DNA from 2 places in the Catenulispora yoronensis genome. Region 1 is predicted to be linked to the other one. Evidence: riboswitches for the same ligand, from Rfam matches in the RefSeq annotation. Region 1 holds a riboswitch; the other holds the start of a gene.

Region 1 (3,628 bases):
TCGAAGAAGGCGGTCGGCACCACCTCGACGCCGGCCTCGCGCAGGCCGGCGGCCAGGACCGCGGTGTAGCGGTGGGTGCGGCGGGCGATCGCGGTCAGGCCCTCGGGGCCGTGGTAGACCGCGTACATGCCGGCGATCACGGCCAGCAGCACCTGCGCGGTGCAGATGTTGGACGTGGCCTTCTCGCGGCGGATGTGCTGCTCGCGGGTCTGGAGCGCCAGGCGCAGCGCCTGGCCGCCGTCGGCGTCCACGGACACCCCGACCAGGCGGCCGGGCAGGGAGCGGGACAGGTCCTGGCGGACGGCCATGTAGCCGGCGTGCGGGCCGCCGAAGCCCAGGGGGACGCCGAAGCGCTGGGTGGAGCCCACGGCGATGTCGGCGCCGGCCTCGCCGGGCGAGGCGAGCAGGGTCAGCGCCAGGATGTCGGCGGCGACGGCCACCAGGGCGCCGCGGGCGTGCGCCGCGTCGGCGATCGCCTTCAGGTCCCGGACCTGGCCGGAGGCGCCGGGGTACTGCACGAGGACGCCGTAGAAGTCGTCCTCGGGGAGCGCGGAGAGCACGCGCGAGGAACCGTCGGACTCACCGTCGGACGCGCCGTCGGACGCGGCACCGGCAGCGCTGCCGGACACGCTGTCAGCAGCACTGTCGGCGGCCGACAGGTCGACCAGCGCCAGCTCGATGCCCAGCGGCTCGGCCCGGGTCTGGAGCACCGCCAGCGTCTGCGGGAAGACGTCGGCGTCGACCAGGAAGCGGGGGGACTTGCTCTTGGACGCGCGGCGGGCCAGCGTCATGGCCTCGGCGGCGGCCGTGGCCTCGTCCAGCAGGGAGGCGTTGGCCACCGGCAGCCCGGCCAGGTCGGCGACCACGGTCTGGAAGTTCAGCAGCGCCTCCAGCCGGCCCTGGGAGATCTCCGGCTGGTAGGGCGTGTAGGCGGTGTACCAGGCCGGGCTCTCCAGCACGTTGCGCAGGATCACCGGCGGGGTGAAGGTGCCGTGGTAGCCCAGGCCGATCATCGGGCGGAAGACCCGGTTGCGCCCGGCGATGTCGCGCAGCTCGGTCAGCACCTCGGCCTCGGAGCGGGCCGGCGGCAGGTTCAGGCGCTCGGTGAGGCGGATGGCGCCGGGGACGGCGGCCTCGGTGAGCTCGTCCAGGGAGCCGTAGCCCAGGTGGGACAGCATCGCGGCGGCGGCGTCCGGGTCCGGGCCGATGTGCCGGTCGGCGAACGGCGAGGCCTGCTCCAGCTCGACGAGGCTGGGGCGCGGGGCGGCCGGGGTAGCCGGAGCACCCAGGCCGGCCGAGCCGCCGGCGGGCGCGTCGGAAGTGGCAGACGTGTCCGACACAGCCGGGGCGGGGTGGGCGGGCACCGGGCCGGCGGAGTCGTCTCCGGCCGTGCCGTGCAGATCCGTGAGCACTGCGGTCACCATCGTGGCCTCTCAGGCGGACGCTCTAGACGTCGGGTGGTGGATTCGCGCCTCCCGCGGATCCGTCCTCCCCCTCTGTCATTGGGACCTGAGAGTTTCACCGCGAGCAGGGAGTCCCGAGGGCACCCGCGGTTTACACCGTCGGTGAGGGCCTCGCACCAGCTCGGCCCTGCTTTCCAGAGTCGCCAGCTCGAACGGTCCGTTTGCCTGAGAGTTTCCGGGGAGGGTTGCTCCTTCGGCGCCCGTGGAGGGTCTCTCCCGTTCGAGGTTTGTCGGCGCTTACGACGGTATCAGCGCAGGCACGGTCTGTTCTAATCCCGTTAACCGTTTGCCGTAGTGCCGCACCGGTGGTGGGCTGGCCGCGTGATTTCCGACAAGGACCTGCTCAGCCTGTTCGACGCGAGGATGCGCGCGGCCGCCGTCCCGGACGAGCCCGGGGCCCGGATCGAGGCCGCCGACGGCGTGATCCGCCAGGTCGGAGCCACACCGCGGGACTGGCACGGCGTGCTGTACTCGACGCTGGACGCCGCCACGGCCGAGGCCGCGATCGACTCCGAGATTGCCCGCTTCGGCGCCCTCCTGGGCCCCGGCGGCGAGTTCGAGTGGAAGGCCTACAGCCACGACCGCCCCGCCGACCTCGCCGCGCGCCTGGCCAGGGCCGGTTTCCGGCCCGGAGCACCGGAGACGCTGTTTGTGGCGGAGATCACACAGCTGGCGGCCGGCCTGCCGTCCGCACTGCCGTCCGCACTGCCCCCCGCACCCCCGCCCGGCGTGACCCTGCGACCGGTGACGACAGCATCCGACGCCGACCTGGTCGCCGAGGCGACCGAAGCGGCCTTCGGCGACGGCGGCCAACGAGCCCGCGACCGGGTACTGGCCCGGCTCGCGGCGGACCCGGACACGGTGTGGACCTGGGTGGCGATGGCCGACGGCCGACCGGTCTCGGCAGCCCGGATGCTCGTGCACCCCGGCACCGGGTTCGCGAGCCTGTGGGGCGGCGGCACCGCTCCGGAATGGCGCGGCCGCGGGATCTACCGCTCGCTGGTGGCGCATCGCATGCGGCTCGCGGCGGAGCTGGGGTGCGAATACCTCCAGGTCGACGCGACGGACGACAGCCGGCCGATCTTGGAGCGGTTGGGGTTCCGGGCGTTGAGCGTGACGACGCCCTACGAGTATCGGTTCTGATCGTCGTCCCCCGTCATCAGAGGTCTCCCTAAGCACCTCACAGCGCTTTCCCTCCGATGTATCAGACCCCTGTGGCAGGGTAGGCACCTGCTGTCCGATGGGGAGCCTGGGGGGAAGGGGGAAGGCGGTGCGAACCAATCCGCGCCAGCACATCTTGGACACCTGGCGCGCCTTCGCCCGCGTCGCGATCGACAACGGGGAGTGGGCCTGGGGCGGGCGCGCCGGTTCGAACAGCATCAGCGATGCCGAGCAGCTCCTGTGCCTGCTCTATCCCGCCACCGAAGTGCCGGGCTTCCGGCTGCACCGGCCGGACGCCATCCATGACGACGTCCTCACGGTGCTCAAGCCCTTGGGCGACGGTCTGGACATCCCGATGCGGATACTGGAAGCACTGGAGCAGTACCTCGATCGCCACACCGGTGAGCAGGGCCCGGTCTTCGCCGCCGGATCCGCTGTGCAGGCCCAGGATCCGGCTGAGGAAGCCACGGCCGAACAACAGGCCTTCGACCTCACCGACTCGTATTCGGTCTCGATCACCTTGTGCCTGTCGGCCAAAGGCTTCCTGCGCGAGTTCCAGCGCACGGTGGAACGGCCCAACGTGCGCGACCGGATCGACGCGGTGCTGTCCCGTCTGGAGGACCGGCTCACCGCGGCGATGATCGGCCTGCTGCGCTCCTTCGTCGTCGACGTCCTGGACCCGGACTCCGACGCCGAGCACCGCCTGATGCGCACGGTCGGCCAGGGCCGGGTCGTCGGCCGGACGCTGATTCAGGACCTGCGGACCCGGCTCCAGCCGGTGCGCGACAAACTGCCGGAGCTGACCTTCGGCCTGCCACCGGAGAACGAGCGGGTTCTGCGCGACTACCCCGAGCGGTTCTTCGAGTGCGGCTGGACCTGGGGTGTGGCGCACGACGCCCCGAACATCGACCTGCCGGCGGCGGCCGAGGTGCCCCAGCCCCGTGGGGCCGCCGAGGCGCGTCCGTCCCTGCACTTCACGGTCGGGGCGCTCAACGGCCTGGCCG
Region 2 (3,628 bases), on a different contig from region 1:
CGAGCTCAAGGACCTGGCCGGCACCATCGACGCCCTCCTGGCCAGACTTGAATCCGCCTTCGACTCGCAGAAACGCTTCGTGGCCAACGCCTCGCACGAACTCCGCACTCCGATCATGCTCGGCAAGACCCTCCTCCAAGTGGCTCTGGCCGATCCCGACCTCACCCTGCCCGCCCTGCGCGCGGCGTGCCACGAAGTCCTCGTCACCGCCGACGACCAGGAACACCTGATCCAGGCCCTCCTCACCCTGGCTCGCAGCCAGGCCGGCCTCGACCACCGCGAGCCCTTCGACCTCGCGAAGGTGACACAAGGAGTGGTCGACGCGCACCACGAGGAGATCGGCCGCAGAGGTCTGCGACTCGACACCGCGCTGGAGCGGGCGCCGATGGACGGCGACCCTCAGCTGATGGAGGTTCTGGTGACGAACCTGCTGGAGAACGCCATTCGACACAACGTCGTCGGGGGGAGCATCCGCATAGCCACCGGCGATGCCGCCGCCGTCGGATCGGCCGGGCCGGCCGCTGACATCCACGCCGCACGACCGGTCCTGGCTGTCAGCAACACCGGTGACTTCATCCCCACAGCCGAGGTGCAACGCATCCTGCAACCTTTCCAACACCTCGCGCGACCGCGCGGCCACAACCACGAAGGACTCGGCCTCGGCCTGTCGATCGTCGCCGCTATCGCCGACGCCCACACCGCCGCCCTGTCGCTGCAAGCACCGCCGACCGGGGGCCTGGCTGTACACGTGGGCTTGCGCAAGGAAGCCCGGGGCTCTTGACGGCCGCGTCGCGGCCACCGTACTTTTGTCCCGCGCACGGCCCCACAATTGAATACACCGCTGACGATACTGTGCGGGAGAGCTCACGACTCGGTGGAGTTGTGGCGCCGAAGGAGCAAATCCTCCCCGGAAACTCTCAGGCCTCGTTACCGCATGAGTGGAGGCGGACTCTGGAAAGTAGGCGCCCATGCGTCTCGCCCACGGTGAAAGCCGCGCTCTACGCGCGGTGAAACTCTCAGGCCAATGACAGAGGGGGAGGCTCACTCGGCCGCACACCCTGGTGTGCGCTAGGAACACGAGGATGCCCCTATGCCTGTCGTAGCACTGGCCCATCACACGGCCTTCAGCCCGCCGTTCGACCTGGTGCCCGTCTTGGTACTCAAGGTGGCGCTCCCCCTCAAGTAGCTCTGCTGGGCCGCGTTCCGCGTCCTGCCTTTTGACAACTCAATACCGCGCTGTTCGAACCGCAGCGGGAGAGTCCTCGTCCAGCCTGGGCGAGGCGCCGAAGGAGCAACACTCCCCAGAATCTCTCAGGCCCCCATACCGCCGCGGTGAGGCAACTCTGGAAAGTCAGGGCCCTGTGCCCTGCGCCCACGGTGCAAACCGCCCGATCCGGCGGTGAAGCTCTCAGGTATCGATGACAGAGCGGGGAGGTCACCCATCCATGGCGCCGCGTTCGCGGCGTACCAGCAGGGAGCCTCCCTATGAGCTCTGATGAGCCGTCCACGCACGGCGCTTTTTCTGCCCGCCATATCGGCGTCCGTGACGCCGACCGCGCCAAGATGCTGGCCGAGGTCGGCTATCGCACGCTCGGTGAGCTTGTCGACGCCGCCGTTCCCGCCGGCATCCGCACCGTCGGCGACCTGGACCTCCCGACGGCCGCGAGCGAGGCCGAGGCCCGCGCCGAGCTGGTGGAGCTGGCCGCCCGGAACACGGTGGGCATCGCCATGATCGGGCTGGGCTACTTCCCGACGGTGACGCCCGCGGTGATCCGGCGCAATGTGCTGGAGGATCCGGCGTGGTACACCGCGTACACGCCGTACCAGCCGGAGATCAGCCAGGGCCGGTTGGAAGCGCTGATCAACTTCCAGACCATGGTGGGTGATCTGACCGGGCTGCCCACCGCCAACGCCTCGCTGCTCGACGAGGGCACGGCGGTCGCCGAGGCGGTCACGGTCATGCGCCGCGTGGCCGGCAAGCAGGGCGGCGCGCGTGTGCTGGTCGACGCCGACACCCTGCCGCAGACCCTTGATGTCCTGCGCACCCGGGCCGCGGCGGTCGGGATCGAGGTCGTCGAGGTCGACGTCACCGCGCCGCTGCCGGAGGGCGGCTTCTTCGGACTGGTGCTGTCCTACCCGGGCTGCTCCGGGGCGGTCCGTGACCTGCACGCTGTGACTGCCGCGGCGAAGGCGCGCGGTGCGTTGGTGGCGGTGGCCGCGGACCTGCTGGCATTGACGCTGCTGGTTCCGCCGGGTGAGTTCGGCGCGGACATCTGTGTGGGGTCGACGCAGCGGTTCGGCGTCCCGCTGTTCTACGGCGGCCCGCACGCCGGGTACATGGCGGTGCGCGAAGGATTGGAGCGGCACCTGCCCGGGCGGCTGGTGGGCGTGTCCGTGGACGCGTCGGGCCGGCCCGCCTACCGGCTGGCATTGCAGACCCGTGAGCAGCACATCCGCCGCGACAAGGCGACGTCGAACATTTGCACCGCGCAGGTGCTGCTGGCCGTGGTCGCCTCGATGTATGCCGTGTACCACGGTCCAGAGGGTTTGACCGAGATCGCTCAGCGGATCCACGGGTACGCGGCGCACCTCGCGACCGGTCTGGAGGCCGACGGTGTCGAGGTGGTGCATACAGAGTTCTTCGACACCTTGTCGGTCCGCGTTCCCGGACGCGCCGCGCAGGTGGTCGCGACCGCGCATGACCTGGGGCTCCGGCTGCGGCTGGTGGACGACGACCACGTCGGCGTGTCCTGCTCGGAGATCACGACCAAGGCGCATATCGATTTGGTCCGGCAGGCCTTTGGGCGCCAGGACACCGCAAGAGCAGACGGATCAGAGGATTCGTCAGGGAGTTCAGAAGCCTCGGCTATTGCAGGGAGCTGCGAGAGGTTGCCGCCTGCCCTGCGCCGCACCTCGGACTTCCTCACGCACCCGGTGTTCGGCGCGCATCGCTCGGAGACGGAGATGTTGCGCTATCTGCGGCGGCTCTCCGACCGGGACTTCGCGCTGGACCGCGGCATGATCCCGCTGGGGTCGTGCACGATGAAGCTGAACGCGACCACCGAGATGGAGCCGGTGAGCTGGCCCGGCTTCGCCGACCTGCACCCGTTCGCCCCGGCCGGCGACACCGCCGGGTACGCCGAGCTGATCGCGCAGCTTGAGACCTGGCTGGCGGAGGTCACCGGATACGCGAAGGTGTCCATCCAGCCCAACGCCGGGTCCCAGGGCGAACTGGCCGGACTGCTGGCGATCCGGGCCTATCACCGTGCCCGCAGCCAGGGCGGACGGGACGTGTGCCTGATCCCGGCCAGTGCGCACGGCACCAACGCCGCGTCGGCCGCGATGGCCGGGATGCGGGTGGTCGTCGTCGCCTCGCGACCCGACGGCACCGTCGATCTGGCGGATCTGGAAGCCAAGTGTGCGCAGCATGCTGATTCCCTCGCCGCGATCATGGTCACGTACCCGTCGACGCACGGCGTCTACGAGGAGGGCATCACCCGACTGTGCGAACTGGTGCACGAGCACGGCGGCCAGGTGTATGTAGACGGCGCCAACCTCAACGCGCTGCTCGGCGTCGCCAAGCCGGGCGAGTTCGGCGGGGACGTGTCCCACCTGAACCTGCACAAGA

The links. A riboswitch is a leader RNA that binds a small molecule or an ion and turns the genes downstream of it on or off. The one in region 1 is predicted to bind glycine.
Region 2: another riboswitch for glycine. It lies ahead of gcvP (aminomethyl-transferring glycine dehydrogenase); the one in region 1 lies ahead of gcvP (aminomethyl-transferring glycine dehydrogenase).

Annotation. Positions count from the first base shown of each region.
Region 1 is NZ_BAAAQN010000044.1:39,074-42,701, reverse strand. Features, by position in the region: gene gcvP (aminomethyl-transferring glycine dehydrogenase) at 1-1,421, opposite strand, end outside; glycine riboswitch at 1,487-1,606, opposite strand; glycine riboswitch at 1,607-1,692, opposite strand; gene ABD481_RS30130 (GNAT family N-acetyltransferase) at 1,788-2,606, shown strand; gene ABD481_RS30125 (SCO2524 family protein) at 2,734-3,628, shown strand, end outside.
Region 2 is NZ_BAAAQN010000016.1:3,873-7,500, reverse strand. Features, by position in the region: gene ABD481_RS15590 (sensor histidine kinase) at 1-781, shown strand, start outside; glycine riboswitch at 846-943, shown strand; glycine riboswitch at 1,242-1,337, shown strand; gene gcvP (aminomethyl-transferring glycine dehydrogenase) at 1,486-3,628, shown strand, end outside.